Regions from separate parts of the Shewanella oncorhynchi genome, predicted to be linked through region 1. Evidence: predicted binding sites of a transcription regulator. Region 1 holds the regulator's gene; the other holds the start of a gene.
The links. Region 1 encodes sigma-54, which starts transcription at its own class of promoters, with help from an activator protein. Its sites were predicted from a motif close to GTTGGCACGNNNNTNGNNT; they were not measured.
Positions count from the first base shown of each region.

Region 2: a site for sigma-54 is predicted at 3,495-3,513, ahead of norV (anaerobic nitric oxide reductase flavorubredoxin). Genes of this name have one in related genera too.

Region 1 is NZ_CP132914.1:735,070-743,842, reverse strand. Features, by position in the region: gene mlaF (phospholipid ABC transporter ATP-binding protein MlaF) at 1-456, opposite strand, end outside; gene RA178_RS03390 (hypothetical protein) at 663-821, opposite strand; gene RA178_RS03385 (KpsF/GutQ family sugar-phosphate isomerase) at 1,101-2,078, shown strand; gene kdsC (3-deoxy-manno-octulosonate-8-phosphatase KdsC) at 2,078-2,629, shown strand; gene lptC (LPS export ABC transporter periplasmic protein LptC) at 2,626-3,186, shown strand; gene lptA (lipopolysaccharide transport periplasmic protein LptA) at 3,173-3,727, shown strand; gene lptB (LPS export ABC transporter ATP-binding protein) at 3,724-4,455, shown strand; gene RA178_RS03360 (RNA polymerase factor sigma-54) at 4,563-6,041, shown strand; gene hpf (ribosome hibernation promoting factor) at 6,070-6,357, shown strand; gene ptsN (PTS IIA-like nitrogen regulatory protein PtsN) at 6,360-6,803, shown strand; gene rapZ (RNase adapter RapZ) at 6,800-7,654, shown strand; gene RA178_RS03340 (HPr family phosphocarrier protein) at 7,641-7,916, shown strand; gene mgtE (magnesium transporter) at 8,167-8,773, shown strand, end outside.
Region 2 is NZ_CP132914.1:3,921,608-3,930,380, reverse strand. Features, by position in the region: gene katB (catalase KatB) at 1-623, shown strand, start outside; gene norW (NADH:flavorubredoxin reductase NorW) at 739-1,905, opposite strand; gene norV (anaerobic nitric oxide reductase flavorubredoxin) at 1,898-3,427, opposite strand; gene norR (nitric oxide reductase transcriptional regulator NorR) at 3,654-5,261, shown strand; gene RA178_RS17475 (TMEM165/GDT1 family protein) at 5,312-5,866, opposite strand; yybP-ykoY riboswitch at 5,950-6,053, opposite strand; cyclic di-GMP riboswitch class I at 6,277-6,376, shown strand; gene gbpA (N-acetylglucosamine-binding protein GbpA) at 6,500-7,945, shown strand; gene RA178_RS17465 (aromatic amino acid transport family protein) at 8,509-8,773, shown strand, end outside.

The sequences.
Region 1 (8,773 bases):
GCGGCGTTGCATACCACCGGACAACTCACTTGGCATCATCTGGGCGGCGCCACGCAAGCCTACGGCTTCAAGCTTCATCAGCACGATAGTGCGAATAATGTCTTCTGGCAGACCAGAATGTTCGCGCAGCGCAAACGCCACGTTATCGAACACATTAATGTCGGTAAATAGCGCGCCACTCTGAAACAGCATGCTCATCCGCTTACGCAGACTAAATAATTCATTGCGACTCACGCCATGGATATCGTGGCCATCAAATAGCACTTGTCCGTGGTCAGGCGTTAATTGGCCGCCGATCAACTTTAACAGGGTCGTTTTGCCTATGCCGCTCGGCCCCATGATCGCCGTCACCTTGCCCCTTGGAATGGACAGGCTAATATCTTCATATATCACACGCTGACCGCGGCTAAACCCCAAATTACGGATCTCAACCAACGGCGTTTGTTCTTGAGTCATGCTTGATTCCGACATTTGCAAAAGAGGTGATCCTAGTCTTCCTAGACTGACCAATCGAAGAGCCGCAAATTGTACGTAATTGCGCTTTAACCTACAACCGAATCGACACTATCGCCCTGCGATACTTTCAATTTGCCTCATTTACAGCGAAAATGCGCCCTAAGTTTTCACTCTGCACAGGTAAAATGTTACTTAATGTTTTCAACCTAGTTGCAGAATTGGCGATATTGGCTAATTCGTTCGCACTTAGCTCGCTCTTCGTCCACTTTTAGGTGCGATGCGTCGATATACGAGTGTGAAATAGAGGCATCCCGTGCGGTAATACCCGCCGCGATACGGGATAAATCCATTGAAATAAACGACAAAGACGATGATATTGCTCAAGACCTTCGACCGCTAAACAGGTTATTGTGCATGAATAGCTGCCGCAGCTGAACTTGACGAGTCGGATCAATCGCTCTAGCCTGCCGCAATTGTTTTGTTGTTTTAGGGAATTCACCACAACAAGACATAAGCTAAATCGTCTGAAAACAAACTAAAACTTGGCAGAAAGCCTATTACATATCATCTTTATCGCGTACCAAATTGTGCTATTCCAATCCCATCAATGGGGCGACAAAGACAATGCAAAAAGAGAGATAGACATGGTAGACAAATCACAACTGCGCCAATGGGGCTGTAAAGTTATCGACATTGAAAAGTCAGCCCTAGACAATCTTTATCAATATGTTGATTCGGCTGAATTTGCAGAAGCTTGCGAGTTGATCCTTAACTGCACAGGCAAAGTGATTGTCATGGGCATGGGCAAATCGGGCCATATCGGTAATAAGATTTCTGCCACCCTCGCCAGCACAGGAACGCCCGCCTTTTTTGTGCATCCGGGTGAAGCCAGCCACGGCGATCTCGGTGTACTAGCCGATAACGATGTGATTTTAGCGATTTCTAATTCTGGTGAGTCGAGCGAAATCCTCACCTTAATGCCGGTCATCCAACGTATGGGCGTGCCTGTTATTGCGGTAACGGGTAAACCCGAATCGAATATGGCGCGATTATCTAAAGTGCATTTATGTATCGAAGTCCCAGAAGAGGCTTGCCCACTTGGACTTGCCCCAACGTCGAGCACTACCGCGACCTTAGTGATGGGCGATGCCATCGCCATTGCGCTACTACAAGCGAAAGGCTTTACCCGTGATGATTTTGCTATGTCCCATCCTGGCGGAGCTTTAGGACGCAAGTTATTGTTAAAAGTCTGCGATGTCATGCACAGCGGTGATGACTTACCGCTCGTTAACCACGATATTTGCATCACAGAAGCTCTGTACGAAATCTCCAAGAAAGGCTTAGGCATGACGGCGATTATTGATGATCAGCGCAAGCTGGTTGGTATCTTCACCGACGGTGATTTACGCCGCGTTATTGATGCCGAAGTGAATTTACGCACGACGCCCATTGCCGATGTGATGACCCGTAACTGCGTGACGATCACGGATAATGTATTGGCCGCCCAAGCGCTGCAAGTGATGGACTCAAAAAACATCAACGGATTAATTGTTATTGATAAAGACCGCCATCCTATCGGCGCTCTTAACATGCTAGACATGGTTAAAGCAGGAGTCATTTAATGCCACAGCAAGGATTTTACGGCCCAATCAGTGATGATGTGTGGCAACGCGCGCAAAAGATTAAACTGTTGATTTGTGACGTCGATGGGGTGTTTTCCGACGGCCGTATTTACTTGAGCAATAGTGGCGAAGAGCTCAAAGCCTTCCATACCCGTGACGGTTATGGCGTGCGCTCACTACTCACCAGCGGTTTCAACCTCGCCGTGATCACAGGACGTCAATCCAAAATCGTTGAAAACCGTATGACAGCCCTTGGTGTTACCCATATTTACCAAGGCGTAGACAATAAGTTCGAGCCCTATGAAGCATTGCTCGCACTTTATGGTGTCACCCCAGAAGAAGTGGCTTATATCGGTGATGATATTGTCGATCTCCCCGTGATGAATGTCGTCGGTTTAGCGGTCAGTGTTGCTGACGGCCACCCCTATGTACGCCAACACGCCCATTTTGTGACTACGCTCAATGGTGGCCACGGTGCACTGCGTGAACTCACAGATCTGTTACTCCTAAGTCAAAATAAATTCACTTCGGCCCATGGAATGAGTATATGAGTCGTGTGACACTCGCGATTATCGCTTTTTTTGGAACTGCACTAGCGCTTTACTGGCAGGTCCAGAACAAACACAGCGGTGATTCCGATAACAGAGTAAAAGATCAAAATACCCCAGATTTCATCGTTGAAGATCTGCGCAGTGTTGAGTTCAATGAGCAAGGACTAGTGAATAGCCGTGTGACGGCGAAACACATGGAACATTATGATTCAACGAATCAAACTTTCTTTACTCAACCTGTTTATCTTGTTTATCCAGACCAAGGTAAAGCACAATGGCAACTCAGGGCAGATCAGGGCAAGCTAAACAAGGAAACTGGCAAGGTTGTATTAGAAAATAATGTTATTATCGATGCCATTAGCCCAGAAGAACCGATTCAGACCTTGTCCACCAGTTATCTGGAACTCGATCTCAACACTATGATAATGACCTCTGACCGTACCATTTACGTCACAGGGAAAGATTTTAATATTCAAGGCCAAGGCCTTTATGCCGACCTCAACGCGCAAGAAGTGCAATTGACCAGTCAGGTAGTAGGAACATATGAAGCAAAATAACGTATTACTTGCCAGCCTAATGCTAATTATGAGCATGAGTGCTTTCGCGAAAGTCGGCGACTTAAAGCAAGAAGTCAAAATTAAAGCTGTGAGCCAAACTGCGGATATCAAAAACAACCAGATCATTTTCTTTGGTCCGGTTGAAGTTACCCAAGGCTCAATAAAAATCCAAGCAAATGAACTGCGTGCATTTTCCGCTGAAGGTGAAAATAGCAAAACTTTGGTCGCCACAGGTAACCCTGCTACGTATAGCCAAATATTAGACGATGGCCGTCCTGCATCGGCTAGCGCGAAAGAAATTCGTTACGATATGGCAAGCCGCACCTTAACACTGAAAGGTATGGCGTCATTAGATCAAGCGGGTAGCCAAGTTACAGGCAATTTAATCCGCTATAACATGATTCAACAGAAATTGATGGCCGAGAGTACTGGCAGTGGTGACGATCGCGTGATCACTATTATTCAGCCTGAAAACTATCAAGATGATGCTAAATCAGACGCTCCGGCGGATAAACCTGTAAAAAAGCAGGACTCTAAATGACCCAAATCACCTTAAGAGCACAAAATCTGGCGAAAAGTTACAAGAGTCGCCAAGTGGTTAAAGACGTCAGTCTGACGGTAAAAACCGGTCAAGTCGTTGGCCTACTCGGTCCAAACGGTGCAGGTAAAACCACGACCTTTTACATGGTTGTCGGGCTAGTGAAGAGCGATAAGGGACATATCTTTATCGACGATGATGATTTAACCGCAGATCCTATGCATCTGCGTGCCCGCAAAGGCATAGGTTACTTACCGCAAGAAGCCAGTATCTTTCGTAAGCTAACTGTTCATGACAACATCATGGCCGTACTGCAAACTCGTAAAGAACTTAAAAATGAAGAACGAGAAGAAGAACTAGAACATCTGCTCGAAGAGTTTCATATCACCCACATCCGTGACAGCCAAGGCATGTCATTGTCGGGTGGCGAACGTCGTCGCGTCGAAATTGCGCGGGCTTTAGCCGCTAATCCTAAGTTCATTTTGCTCGATGAACCGTTTGCTGGCGTCGATCCTATTTCGGTTATCGACATCAAGAAGATTATCGAACAACTCAAAAGTCGCGGCCTTGGCGTACTGATCACAGACCATAATGTCCGCGAGACATTAGATGTATGTGAACATGCTTATATTGTGAGTCACGGAAACCTGATTGCCGAAGGAACTCCAGCAGAGATCTTAGACAATCAGCAAGTTAGGGCTGTGTACTTAGGTGAACAATTCAGGCTATAGTTAATCGAGCGAAGCCAATGGAGGCAATTTATACCGCCATTGGGCTTCACTCAAAATGATAATAAGCGACCTCATCCAACAATAATAACGTAGGGATCAGCGGTAACATGAAAGCGTCACTCCAGCTCAAACTGGGTCAACAGTTAACCATGACGCCACAATTACAACAGGCTATACGTCTGTTGCAACTGTCGTCATTAGAACTGCAGCAAGAGATCCAGCAAGCATTAGATTCTAATCCCCTTCTCGAGCTGGAAGAGGATCAATTCGACGCCACTAAAACCCCTGTAAACCAAACGCTATCCGATACGGATTTCAGTGAATCTAGCACTCTGCCACCAGAAAAAGACAGCTCCACCATAGACACGGCAGAGTCGCTAACCAAAGAATCCATGCCCGATGAGCTCCCCATGGACACCACATGGGATGAAGTGTTTACCGCCTCCCCAAACTCAGGCCCCGGCGGCAGTCGTGAAGACGATATGCCCTTCCAAGGTGAGACCAGTGAAGGTTTGTACGAACACTTAGAATGGCAAAAAAACCTCACGCCGTTTTCTGAAACCGATTTAGCCATTGCCACCGCCATTATTGATGCCATCGACGATCAGGGCTATCTCACCCAAAGCACTGAAGAAATTCTCGAAGCCATGGGCAATCCTGAAGTTGAGCTTGACGAAGTCGAAGCCGTACTCAAGCGCATTCAGCATTTTGATCCCATAGGCGTTGCTGCACGCGATTTAAGTGAATGCCTGCTGATCCAACTGTCGCATTTCGCCGCTGATACTCCCAACCTAGAAAACGCCCGCATGCTGATCAAAGATCATTTAGATCTGATCGCCGCCCGTGATTTTAGGTTATTGATGCGTAAGACTAAATTAAAAGAAGATGAATTAAGGGATGGTATAGCACTCATCCAAACCCTCAATCCTCGCCCAGGTTTGTTGATCACGCCCAATAATGACGAATACGTTATCCCAGATGTGTCTGTGTCGAAGAAAAATGGCCGCTGGGTCGTTGAGCTTAATCCTGACTGCATGCCCAAAATCAATGTAAATCAACATTATGCTTCTATGGCACGCAGCACAAAAAACCAAGCCGATAGCCAATTTATTCGCGGCCATCTGCAAGAGGCTAAATGGTTTATTAAGAGTCTAGAAAGCCGTAACGACACTTTGCTTAAAGTTGCTAATTGCATAGTGCAATATCAGCAAGGTTTCTTTGAGTACGGTGAAGAAGCCATGAAGCCTATGGTGCTTAACGATATTGCCGAAGCGGTAGAAATGCATGAGTCCACCATCTCACGGGTCACAACTCAAAAATACATGCATACCCCTAAGGGACTTTTTGAACTAAAATACTTCTTCTCTAGCCACGTCGGTACTGACGATGGTGGTGAGTGCTCATCCACAGCAATCAGAGCCTTTATAAAGAAACTGGTGGCAGCGGAAAACCAGAAAAAACCATTAAGCGATAGCAAGATGGCACAACTTCTGGCAGAACAAGGGATCAACGTAGCCCGCAGAACCATTGCGAAGTACCGAGAGGCTATGCTTATTCCACCTTCTAATCAGCGTAAAAGTTTATAACCTACAGTGGATATCGGAGGACGTTTCTATGCAAATAAACCTAAGTGGACACCATGTCGAAATTACCGAATCGTTACGTGCATATGTAGAAGAAAAGTTTTCAAAACTTGAACGCCATTTCGAACAGATCAATAATGTGCACGTTGTGCTCAATGTTGAGAAAATGCAACAAATTGCTGAAGCGAGAATAAACCTCATAGGTGGTGAAGTTTTTGCTACTTCAGAGCATGCTGACATGTATGCCGCTATAGACGCCCTGATTGACAAGCTTGACCGTCAGGTTATTAAACACAAAGAGAAGTTAACAAAACACTAATAATGGAACTTTGTACCATACTGCGGCCGGAGTGCACTACCTGCGCCACTCCGGGCAGCAAGAAAAAGGTACTGGAACTCATCAGCGACTTAGTCGCTGCCCAGTACCCGACCCTCTCATCTCAAGAGATATTCGAAAGCCTAGTGGCGCGCGAAAAGATGGGGAGCACAGGTATAGGTAACGGCATCGCCATTCCACATGGTCGACTAGCCGATATAGATCAGCCCATTGCCATACTAATTAAGTGTGAAGAGCCGATAGCATTTGATGCTATCGATAAGCAACCTGTTGATATTTTATTTGCACTACTGGTGCCTGCAGACCAATGTCAGCAGCACTTAAGTACTTTGTCTTGCATGGCCGAAAAGCTGAGCGACAAGCAAATATTAAAGCAATTACGCAAGACGCATGATGAAACGGAACTCTATCAGGTAATCACTGGATGAAACTGGTCATAGTGTCGGGCCGCTCAGGCTCAGGCAAATCTGTCGCCCTTAGGGTACTCGAAGATCTCGGCTATTATTGTGTCGATAACCTTCCCTTGCCATTGATTGGCAGTTTGCTTGAGCAACTCAAAGGCAGTAACGATCTCGTCGCCATCAGTGTCGACGTGCGTAACATGCCTGAGCAGGATAAGGTCTTAGTGAAACAACTCGCTAGCCTACCTCCAGATACTGAGTTAACGAGCTTCTTCCTTAACTCCAGCGATAAAATTCTGCTCAAGCGTTACAGCGAAACCCGCCGTTTGCATCCTTTGTCGAAGAGCCGAGTCTCTTTGCAAGAAGCGATAAAGCTGGAGGGGAAACTGCTTGAGCCTATGTCAAAACTGGTCGATCACTACATAGATACGTCGAATTTGAATATCTATGATTTAAGCGACCAAGTCCGACAAATTCTCCTTGGTAGTGTCGATAAAGAACTCGTGATCAACTTCGAGTCCTTTGGCTTTAAGCACGGAATGCCCACCGAAGCCGACTTTATGTTCGATGTGCGCTTCCTGCCCAATCCCCACTGGGAGCTGGCGCTGCGGCCATTGACTGGCTTAGATGAACCCGTAGCTGAGTTCTTAAATCGTCAACCACTGGTTAATAAGTTCATCTGGCAAATCGAAAATTTACTGGAGACTTGGCTGCCGCACCTCGAGCGTAACAATCGCAGTTATTTAACTGTGGCCATTGGCTGCACAGGTGGACAGCACAGATCGGTTTACGTCGCAGAGCAATTGGCCAAACGCTTTAGTAACGGTAAACATAAAGTGTATGCCCGTCATCGAGAGCTCAATAATGCCAAAGCTTGAACGTCAGATAACCATCTGTAATAAGCTCGGTTTACATGCCCGTGCCGCCACTAAGTTGGTGGTACTGGCTTCCGAGTTTGATGCGACCATCACCTTAATCCAAGGCGATAAACAAGCATCGGCCGCCAGTGTACTTGGCTTACTGATGCTTGAAACTGGTATGGGTAAAACCATTAAGCTTATCGCCGAAGGCCCAGATGCAGAGCCGGCTCTCGATGCTATTTGTGCCTTAATCGACGCTAAGTTTGACGAAGCCTGTTAGTTTCACTTCACACTAAGCACTTCATCGTTAGTTTCACTTCATGTCTAGTTTAAAAAACTTGCCATTCAGACATGGCAAAACATTTGTCGCTCGACGATACAAGCTACAGGCGATTACACTAGCGGTCATTGCGCTGGCCTTAACCTTACCTTAGCCGCCTTAATCTGTGTCATCGACTGACGCTTAGTCACCGCTAAATCATAGCCCAACACCAAGATCTCAAACCAATTTGCCGCACCATGGAGGACAAATGCCCGTAGATAATGCAGAAAACGATCACACCGGACATAGTCTTGACCAGTTAAACCAAGCGCTTAGCAGCGGCATGTTCGTACACGTGCGTAATATGCTGCAAAAAATGGCCGCCTCAGATATCGCGCTGATCTTAGAATCATCACCGCCAAGTGCCAGACAAGTATTGTGGCAGCTCATCGATCAGGAACAAATAGGCGACATACTCGATGAGTTGAGTGAAGAACTCAAAGACCCACTTATCCGCAGCATGAGCCCTGAGCGAGTCGCGAAAGCGACAGCAAGCATGGACACCGACGATCTCGCCTATATTCTGCGAAGTCTACCCGACGCAGTTTACAAACAAGTGCTGCAGTCGATGACGGAACAAAATCGCCTGAGGGTAGAACAAGCCCTATCTTATCCAGATGAGACCGCCGGCAGCTTGATGAACACAGATACAGTCACCTTAAGACCCGATGTGAATATCGATGTGGTGCTGCGCTATCTTCGGCAAAGGGGCAACCTACCCGACACCACAGATACCTTATATGTGGTCGACAAACAGGACAAAGTCCTTGGCGGGGTTAGGCTGGCAGATCTGCTGACTTGCGCGCCAAGCACCA
Region 2 (8,773 bases), 1.8 Mb from region 1:
AGGTTTGGCCGCATAGCGACTATCCATTACTTGAGATTGGTGTATTAGAACTGAATCGTCTGCCACAAAACTACTTTGCTGAAGTTGAGCAAGTGGCATTGGCACCTAGTAATTTGGTCCCAGGCGTCGGGGCTTCACCAGACAAGATGTTACAAGCGCGTTTATTTGCCTACGCCGATGCGCAGCGTTACCGCATTGGTGCTAACTACAACCAATTGCCAGTGAATTGCCCGCATGCCGCTAAGGCAAATCACCATCAACGTGCAGGTGCGATGGCGGGTACACAATGTCCTTATCATGGCAGTCAAACTGGTGGCGACGCTTCGGCAAACTATGGCCCGAACAGCACTGCTGATGCCTTGGTTGAGCCAGTAAACTTTAGCGAACCACCATTGCGTTTAGAAGGTGAAGCGGCGCGTTACAGTCGTTATAACCAAGACGATTATACCCAAGCGGGTAATTTGTATCGCATCTTCTCTGAAGCTGAGAAAGCGCGCCTAGTGGCAACAATTTCGGGTTCATTAAGTCAAGCGAGTTTAGATGTGCAGCAACGTATGGTGGCGCATTTTACTCAAGCCGATGCGGATTACGGACAACGTATTAAACTGGCATTAGGTCTTTAAACTATTGCTGTTGCGAATGTTTGAATAATAGTAGAAACGATAAAACTGAGTAGAAAGCCTCTACTCAGTTTTTATTATCAGCGACAATAATATTAACATTCTCGTTAATGTGCTCTTAGGCCGCGATGAGTGCCGCGTTAGGGCTATTTAGCTGCTTTAACAATCCAAATGCTTGCTGCATTTTATCCTCGGTTACGATAAATCCTATAAATGTTTCATCCACGTCGAATGCTTTAATACTGCTTCCTTGAGCATCAATATCGACTTGCCAGCGATGGACGCCATTCACTGTTATACCGCTGAGTTGCATAGGTAACAGTGGCGTTTTCACTTTAATGAGCATGGCGGGAAAATTCACTGCTGTCGGTTGGTTCAGTAATGTGTTCGCCAGCGCATTGGCGCTCAGTAACGCAGGTTGCAAATAGGCCCTATTTTGGCCGTTGATTTGGGCGCAATCACCTAGCGCATAAATATGGGCATCGTTGGTTTGTAAGTATTCGTTAACGACGATACCTTTATTGACCTCTAGCCCCGCATGCTGGGCAAGTTGGCTGTTAGGGAGAAGTCCCGCTGCACAGATAACCGCATCACAAATAAACCGCTGGTCATTATCTAGGCACACAGAGATACTGCCATCTTGGTGTTGCAGTTGGCTGACTCGGGTTTGCAATTGCACTGTGACGTTATGCTGCGTTAGTACAGCGGTCAGTTTGTGGCTTAACATTTCGGGTAGCATATTCGGCATTAAGCTCGCTTGTGGATCGACCAAAAATACTTGCTTACCTGCAGTTGCTAAGTCCATTGCCAGTTCAACTCCGACCAAACCAGCACCGATAACCAGTACTCTCCTCGCACCATGGATGTCTGCTTCGCAGGCCTGATACTCCATTAAGCTGTTAACTGTATGGATGATATCGACGCCATCCCCCTCTATAGGTGGAATAAAGGGCCGTGCACCTGTGGCAAGCACTAATTTTTTGTACGCAATTTCGCGTCCTTGATGGCAACATACTACCTGACGAACTTTATCTATTTTTATGACTTCACAGTGATTTATCACATCAATTTGTTGCTCATGTGCAAATTCAGTCGCGGTCAATTTTATGAGGTCTGACGCCATTTTTTTAAGGCTAAACACATGGCTTAAATCTGGTTTATGGTATTCGTCACCAGAGTCGGCTGTGATAACTGTAATCGGTTGTTCGCGGTTTAAACGTCGCAGTGTTTTGACTAGCTGATATGCCGCGAATCCACTGCCGATAATGACGATTGGCTTAGGCATTAGTCACCTCATTTTTTATGACAGCGAAAACGCTTTTACCTAGGCCACATTCGGGACAGAGGAAGTCTTCGGCCACTTGAGTCCAAGGTGTGCCAGCAATGATATCTTGATTAGGTTCTCCTTTTTCAGGGTCGTAAACCCATTGGCAAACGGTGCAAATCATTGATTGTGTATCATTTAATTCGCACGCTTTTGTTGCAATCGGTGCAGTCATAGGGACGTTATTAGTAGCAGTATTTTCAGCTGTTTGACTGGCCGTGGTGGCTTGGCTAGGTTTTGACATGACTTGATTAATGATAGAGCGACTATTAGCGCTATCGAGGGGACGCAATGCCCATTCTCGCGCGATTCGCTGGCCGTGCTGACGGCATTCTTGCATCGCATCACGATCGGGACGCCATTTGACTTTTAATCCCACTGAAGTTTCGAAACCAGCATCCATCAAACGAGTGTGAATTCTATCGACTGCGCCGCCATTCCAGCCATAACTACCAAAAGCTGCCGCCTTTTTATTGCGAAAACGCAGGCCCGTGATTTCTTCAAGCATGGCGGCAATTTTAGGCATCATCACATTATTCATGGTGGATGAGCCGACTAAAATACCTTTTGACCTAAATGCCTGTGCAAGGATTTCGTTTTTATCATGACGTGCGACGTTATACACTTTTACCGCTACATTGGGGTCAATATCATGGATACCTTGAGCAATACCGTCGGCCATCATGCGAGTATTATTGGACATAGAGTCGTAGAGAATCGTGATGCGGTCTTCTTGATAAGCGTCGGCCCAAGCTAAATATTGGTGAATAATTTGGGCTGGATTATCACGCCACACAATGCCGTGTGAAGTTGCGATCATATCTACAGGTAAATTAAAGCTTAATACTTCGTGAATTTTAGCCGTTACTAGGCTGCTAAAGGGCGTTAAAATGTTTGAGTAGTACCGTAGGCATTGCTCCATTAATTCATTTTGATCAACCTCATCATTGAATAAATGTTCATCGCAATAGTGCTGGCCAAAGGCATCGTTACTGAATAAAACCGCATCTTCGGTGAGGTATGTCATCATGCTATCTGGCCAATGCAACATAGGTGCTTCGATAAATATCAGTTGCTTACCATTGCCTATTGCTAAACTATCACCTGTCTTTACGGTAATGAAATTCCATTCTGGGTGGTGGTGATGTCCTACAATGGAGTCGACCGCATTTTCACTGCAGTAAATTGGTGTGTTAGGAATTTTGGCCATTAATGCAGTCAGGGCGCCTGAGTGGTCTTCCTCTGCATGGTTCATCACAATATAGTCTATGTCGGTTAAATTAATTTCAGCTTCAAGATTTTGTAAGAATTGCTGGCTAAACCGATGATCAACTGTATCAATTAACACGGTTTTTTCTTCACGGATAAGGTAGCTATTGTAGCTTGTGCCTTTAGTTATCTTGTACTCAGTACCATGAAAATCTTGCACTTCCCAATCGCGTTGACCCACCCAGTGGATATTGTTTTTTACATGAATAGTCATAAATACACCTGTGATAATTAATAATGAATGCGCTACGTAAATCTTGCTTATTTAGTTAAATCTCTTATTGCACTCACCATGCCAATATTTTAAGGTTTTGATTTTTATTGGTATTAGCGTATTTCAACATTTTAAATCACTTGCTGATGTCATAATGACAATTTGATATTAGTCAAATTGACATTACACTGTTGTCAATATGACTTTATTTGACTGTGGATGTACTATGAGTGCCCATGCTGATTTAACTCAGTTAGCCTTAGATTTAACTGTCGGCGTGTCGACGCAAGACAGATTTGAGCGTTTGTTGGCAGTGGTCAGGCGGCGTGTCAATTGTGATGCTGCGGCATTATTGGCATTTCGGGAGCAGCAATTTGTCCCCTTGGCGATAGATGGGCTCTTTGCCGAAGTGTTAGGGCGGCGCTTTCAAATTAGTGAACATCCGAGATTAGAGGCTATCGCCCGTGCTGGCGATGTGGTTCGTTTCCCGGCCGACAGTGAACTTCCTGATCCGTATGATGGTTTAATTCCACATCATAGTGCGAACTTACATGTACATGCTTGCATTGGTTTACCACTAATCGCGAACGATCGCTTAATTGGGGCGCTCACCATTGATGGTTTCAACCCTCATCAGTTTGATGATTTTAGTGATAGCGAGTTGCGTGTGATCAGCGCACTGGCCGCAGCCAGTCTTAATACTGCGTTATTGATGCAACAGCTAGAATCCCAAGTTGTTGAAGTTTCCAATGGCACTGAGGTGCTCAATCGTCCTGCTAGTCAGCAGGAGATCATAGGGCAATCCAAACAGATCCAATCGCTAAAGCAGCAGATAAGTGCCGTGGCAGGCACTGATTTATCGGTATTAATTACTGGCGAAACTGGCGTGGGTAAGGAGTTAGTGGCCGCGGCGATACATAATCAATCGACCAGAGCCGATAAATCACTTATCTATTTGAACTGCGCTGCATTGCCTGAGTCCGTCGCCGAAAGCGAGTTATTTGGACATGTAAAAGGGGCATTTACGGGGGCTATCAGTCATAGGCAAGGCAAGTTTGAACTCGCTGACAAGGGGACCTTGTTTTTAGATGAAATCGGGGAGCTTCCCTTGGGGCTGCAAGCTAAGTTATTGAGGGTTTTACAATACGGTGAATTACAGCGAGTGGGCAGTGATAAGAGCCTAAAAGTGAATACTCGGATTATTGCCGCCACTAATCGAATTTTGCACCAAGAGGCAACGGAAGGGCGTTTTCGTTTCGACCTTTACCATAGGTTGAGCGTATTTCCTATCCACGTAGCACCATTAAGAGAGCGTGGGCAAGATATTGTTATGCTGACAGGTTTTTTTCTTGAACGTTGTAAAGCGAAGTTAGGACTCACCCATATCAATATCACACCCGCAGCGCAGCAGTTATTAGAGCAATACACATGGCCGGGTAATGTGCGTGAGCTAGAGCATGCGATACACAGGGCTGCGGTGTTGGCGAAAGCCGAGCTAAAAACGGCTTATATCAGCTTAAGTGATAAACATTTTCAGCTCGATTCTTTGATGAATCAAGCACACAGAACAGTCGACGAAGATAGACCATCAGATGCCGCAACGCCAGCCAGTGAATTAGCATTTAGGTCTGAGTCGGCCTGTCTTGAGGGACAATCGAAAGATAATTCCAGTGTTATGCTGGGGCTTAAGGCTGCGACTGAGAGATATCAGCGTCAACTTATTCGTCAAGTTTTAGCCGCGAATCAACAAAATTGGGCTGCGTGTGCAAGAATATTGCAAATCGATACAGGTAATTTGCACCGACTTGCAAAACGGTTAGGTTTAAAAGAATAAAATATTGCGTGAAGAGATTTTATTCTGCAGCAAAACCCCAGCCTCGATTCTTAGAAGAACAGTGTTGCTACGCCTAAGAGTGCGAACAATACGGCGCAGCCACGGTGTATCCACAACATAGGTAATTTTTCGGCGCTGAAGTGGCCTGCGATCACTACGGGTACGTTAGCAAGCAGCATACCTAAGGTTGTGCCAGCAACCACCATAGTTAATGAATCGTATTTTGCGGCTAATACCACAGTTGCGATTTGCGTTTTATCCCCCATTTCGGCGATAAAAAACAGGATAAAGGTGGCGAGAAAGGGGCCCATTTTATAGAAACGACTCTCCTCTGCATCGACTTTATCGGGGATTAACACCCAAAGAGCGATTGCAAAGAAGGACGCGGCCACTAAATAACGTGCAAGATCTGGGCTTACCCAGTTAATGGCCCATTGGCCAATCCAAGCTGCGGCAAAATGGTTAAATAATGTCGACAGCAAAATACCTAAAATAATGGCGGTTTTATTTTTAAATCTTGCGGCGAGGATTAGTGCAAGTAATTGAGTTTTATCACCAATTTCGGCGATAGCAACCGTAAAGGTTGAGGCAAGTAGGGCTTCCAAGTGTGATCCTTTAGGGGTGGTTATGACATAAGCACAATAAACCGTCCACCCCTAGGTGCGGTCATTGTGCTCAGGTCTTGCTGGGCAAATCTATGATTTGCTGTGAACACCATGGCATGTTGCCAAGTATGTTGATGTTCACCCTAGATGACGATGGCTCGAAATCCAGTTAGCTACTCCCCCGAAGCGAGGTGGGCATTATACCTAGGTAAGATTTAGTTTCAAGCACGAGTTTATAACAGTAGGTGCTGATAAATGTTTGACGGGTGTCAGAAAAATACCGATTCACATTCTGTAACTTAATGAATATAAATGAATTATTTTTTGACAACGTTGTCTTTTGTTGCTAATTTAGCCAAGTCATTTCTACTTAGTTACATACTGTTAACTCGTAGTGACTCAATGATAACGACTGTATTTGGCAAACTAATTGAAAAGTTAGGACGCAAAGCTTCCGGTCTAAGGTTGTAAATGGATTTTTTAGTGAACTAAGATAGCGGAGTTGCCGCAGAATTCGATTTCTGTGAAAGATAAACGACTGCTGTTTAATGCTGTTGTTTGCCCAAATACCACTTTTATATCTAAGCCTATCATTATGTTTAGGATGATAGGCAATCAATGGAGTGCATTAAAGTGGCAAATTCTACTGTTTTTTCCCCTATTTCTAAATTGAGTTTATTGGCCGCGGCAGTAATGGCGACGAATGCGTTTGTGAGTATCTCTGCGCAGGCGCACGGTTATGTTGTGGCACCTGAATCGCGTTCATATGCCTGTAAAACAGGTAAAAATGCCAATTGTGGTGCGGTGCAATGGGAGCCACAAAGTGTTGAGGGGCCATCGGGTTTTCCTGAATCAGGTCCTGCTGATGGCAAACTGGCGAGTGCTGGCAATGGTGCTTTTTCACCTTTGGATGAACAAAGTCCGAGCCGTTGGGCAAAGACGGATATTAAATCGGGCTGGAATAAATTCAGTTGGCAGTTCACTGCAAATCATGTCACCCGTAATTGGCGTTACTATTTAACTCGCCAAGATTGGAACCCAAACCAAGCTTTGAGCCGAGCGAGCTTTGACTTAGCTCCCTTTTGCGTAGTTGATGGTGGTATGGAACAGCCGCCTAAGTTAGTGACCCATGACTGCTACGTGCCAGAAGGTCGCAGTGGTTATCAAGTGATCTTGGCCGTGTGGGAAGTGGGAGATACGACGAATAGTTTCTACAATGCTATCGATGTGAACTTGGGCTCGGGTCCTATTGTGCCGAGTGAATGGCAAGATGTGGGGGATATCAATCCGTCACTCGATCTAAAAGCAGGCGATAAAGTGATGACCCGGGTGTTTGACGCCAATGGTGAGCAAGCGGCTAAGCAAACAGTCATTACCATTAGCGATGCGACTCAAGGTGATAAACAAAATTGGCCTTTCCTATTAGCAAGCGCGATTAATGCCCAGCAGTCCCAGTTAAAAGCGGGACAAAAAAATGCATCGGGTGTGATTGAGCCTGTGTATGGCAAAAACGACATTTTTACAGCGAAAAACTCAGGTATTGAGCGTGTCGAAGTAGGATTTGATTTAGCTCCTGCTCCGGGCAACAGCTTAGAAGTCACTTCACTTGCCGACGATTATCAAATTATCGATGGTGCGGCGAAGGTCAGCTTTGATGTGACCAGTAACGCCGAGATGCTAGTGTCAGCGTATTTGTTTAGCCATGATGGCACAGCGGCAGGTTTTGTGAGCCAAACTGTTAACAATACCAGTGCTAGCTTAGTGTTAGACGTCGTTGAGCCTAAAGCTGGGCATTATCATTTGCAGGTAAAAGCTGAGCCTAAACAAGGTGATGTTATTCAGCAGAACTTTGATCTCTTCTTAAAGGATCAAGCTCCTGCACCAGAAGCTGATTTTGTATTCCCAGCAGGCGTGAAAGGTTACGTTGCAGGTACTACAGTGTTACAGCCTAAAAATGGCAAAGTGTATCAATGTAAGCCATTCCCTTATAGCGGCTATTGCGTGCAGTGGTCGGCTTCTGCCACAGGATTTGAGCCAGGTGTTGGCGCTTCTTGGGCTATGGCGTGGACTGAGCTGTAAATTAACTTTTTGAGCTAACCTAGCTTCAAAAAGGTGTCATTGGGCTTAAACATATCCGTGTGTTTAAGCCCATATTTTGCATGCTCTCGATGGTGAAAGATGCGCTTTACCTCGGTTTAAGCTCAATGCTGCATCCGATATATTTTCAACAAAGGTAGCGCTTTTGTTGGCTTGTTTATTTTCGTTTATCACAGCGCTATTAAGTTGTTACCGTACCGTTTGCTACCCTTCTTTGTTCACAACTGGCTTGCCCACTGGGTTTGGCTCTGTTAATGTCCCAAACTATCTATTTAATCGATGCTTATATCGGTACATTAATTTGGGCTATCACAATTGAAAGTCATGCCATTTTTCAATAATCGATTTAGTTAGCCTCAATGGCTACTGGGTTGAAACATTCAAAAGCTATTGGGGCCAATTGATCTGCTAGGTCGAGATCTGATTGGATGCTTTAAGTGATGTGTCGCTTATTTCGATTTAAGACGCAAGGCTTTATCGGTTCAAATCTTACTCAAATAAAATAATAATTAATTATTGAACAGGACTATTGTGTGAATTCAAAAATGTTAGGCTCGATCGCCATCGTTGCCGGGACGGCCATTGGCGCAGGTATGTTAGCGTTACCTTTAGCCACAGCGGCTTTAGGTATTATCCCTGCTTTAGTGTTACTCGTCGTTATTTGGGGCGTGTCCGCCTATACCTCATTACTTATGCTCGAAATTAACTTACGCACTGGCGTGGGGGATAACGTGCATGCTATTACGGGTAAGTTACTGGGTAAAAAAGGTCAAATAATTCAAGGCGCTTCTTTCTTAAGTTTATTATTTG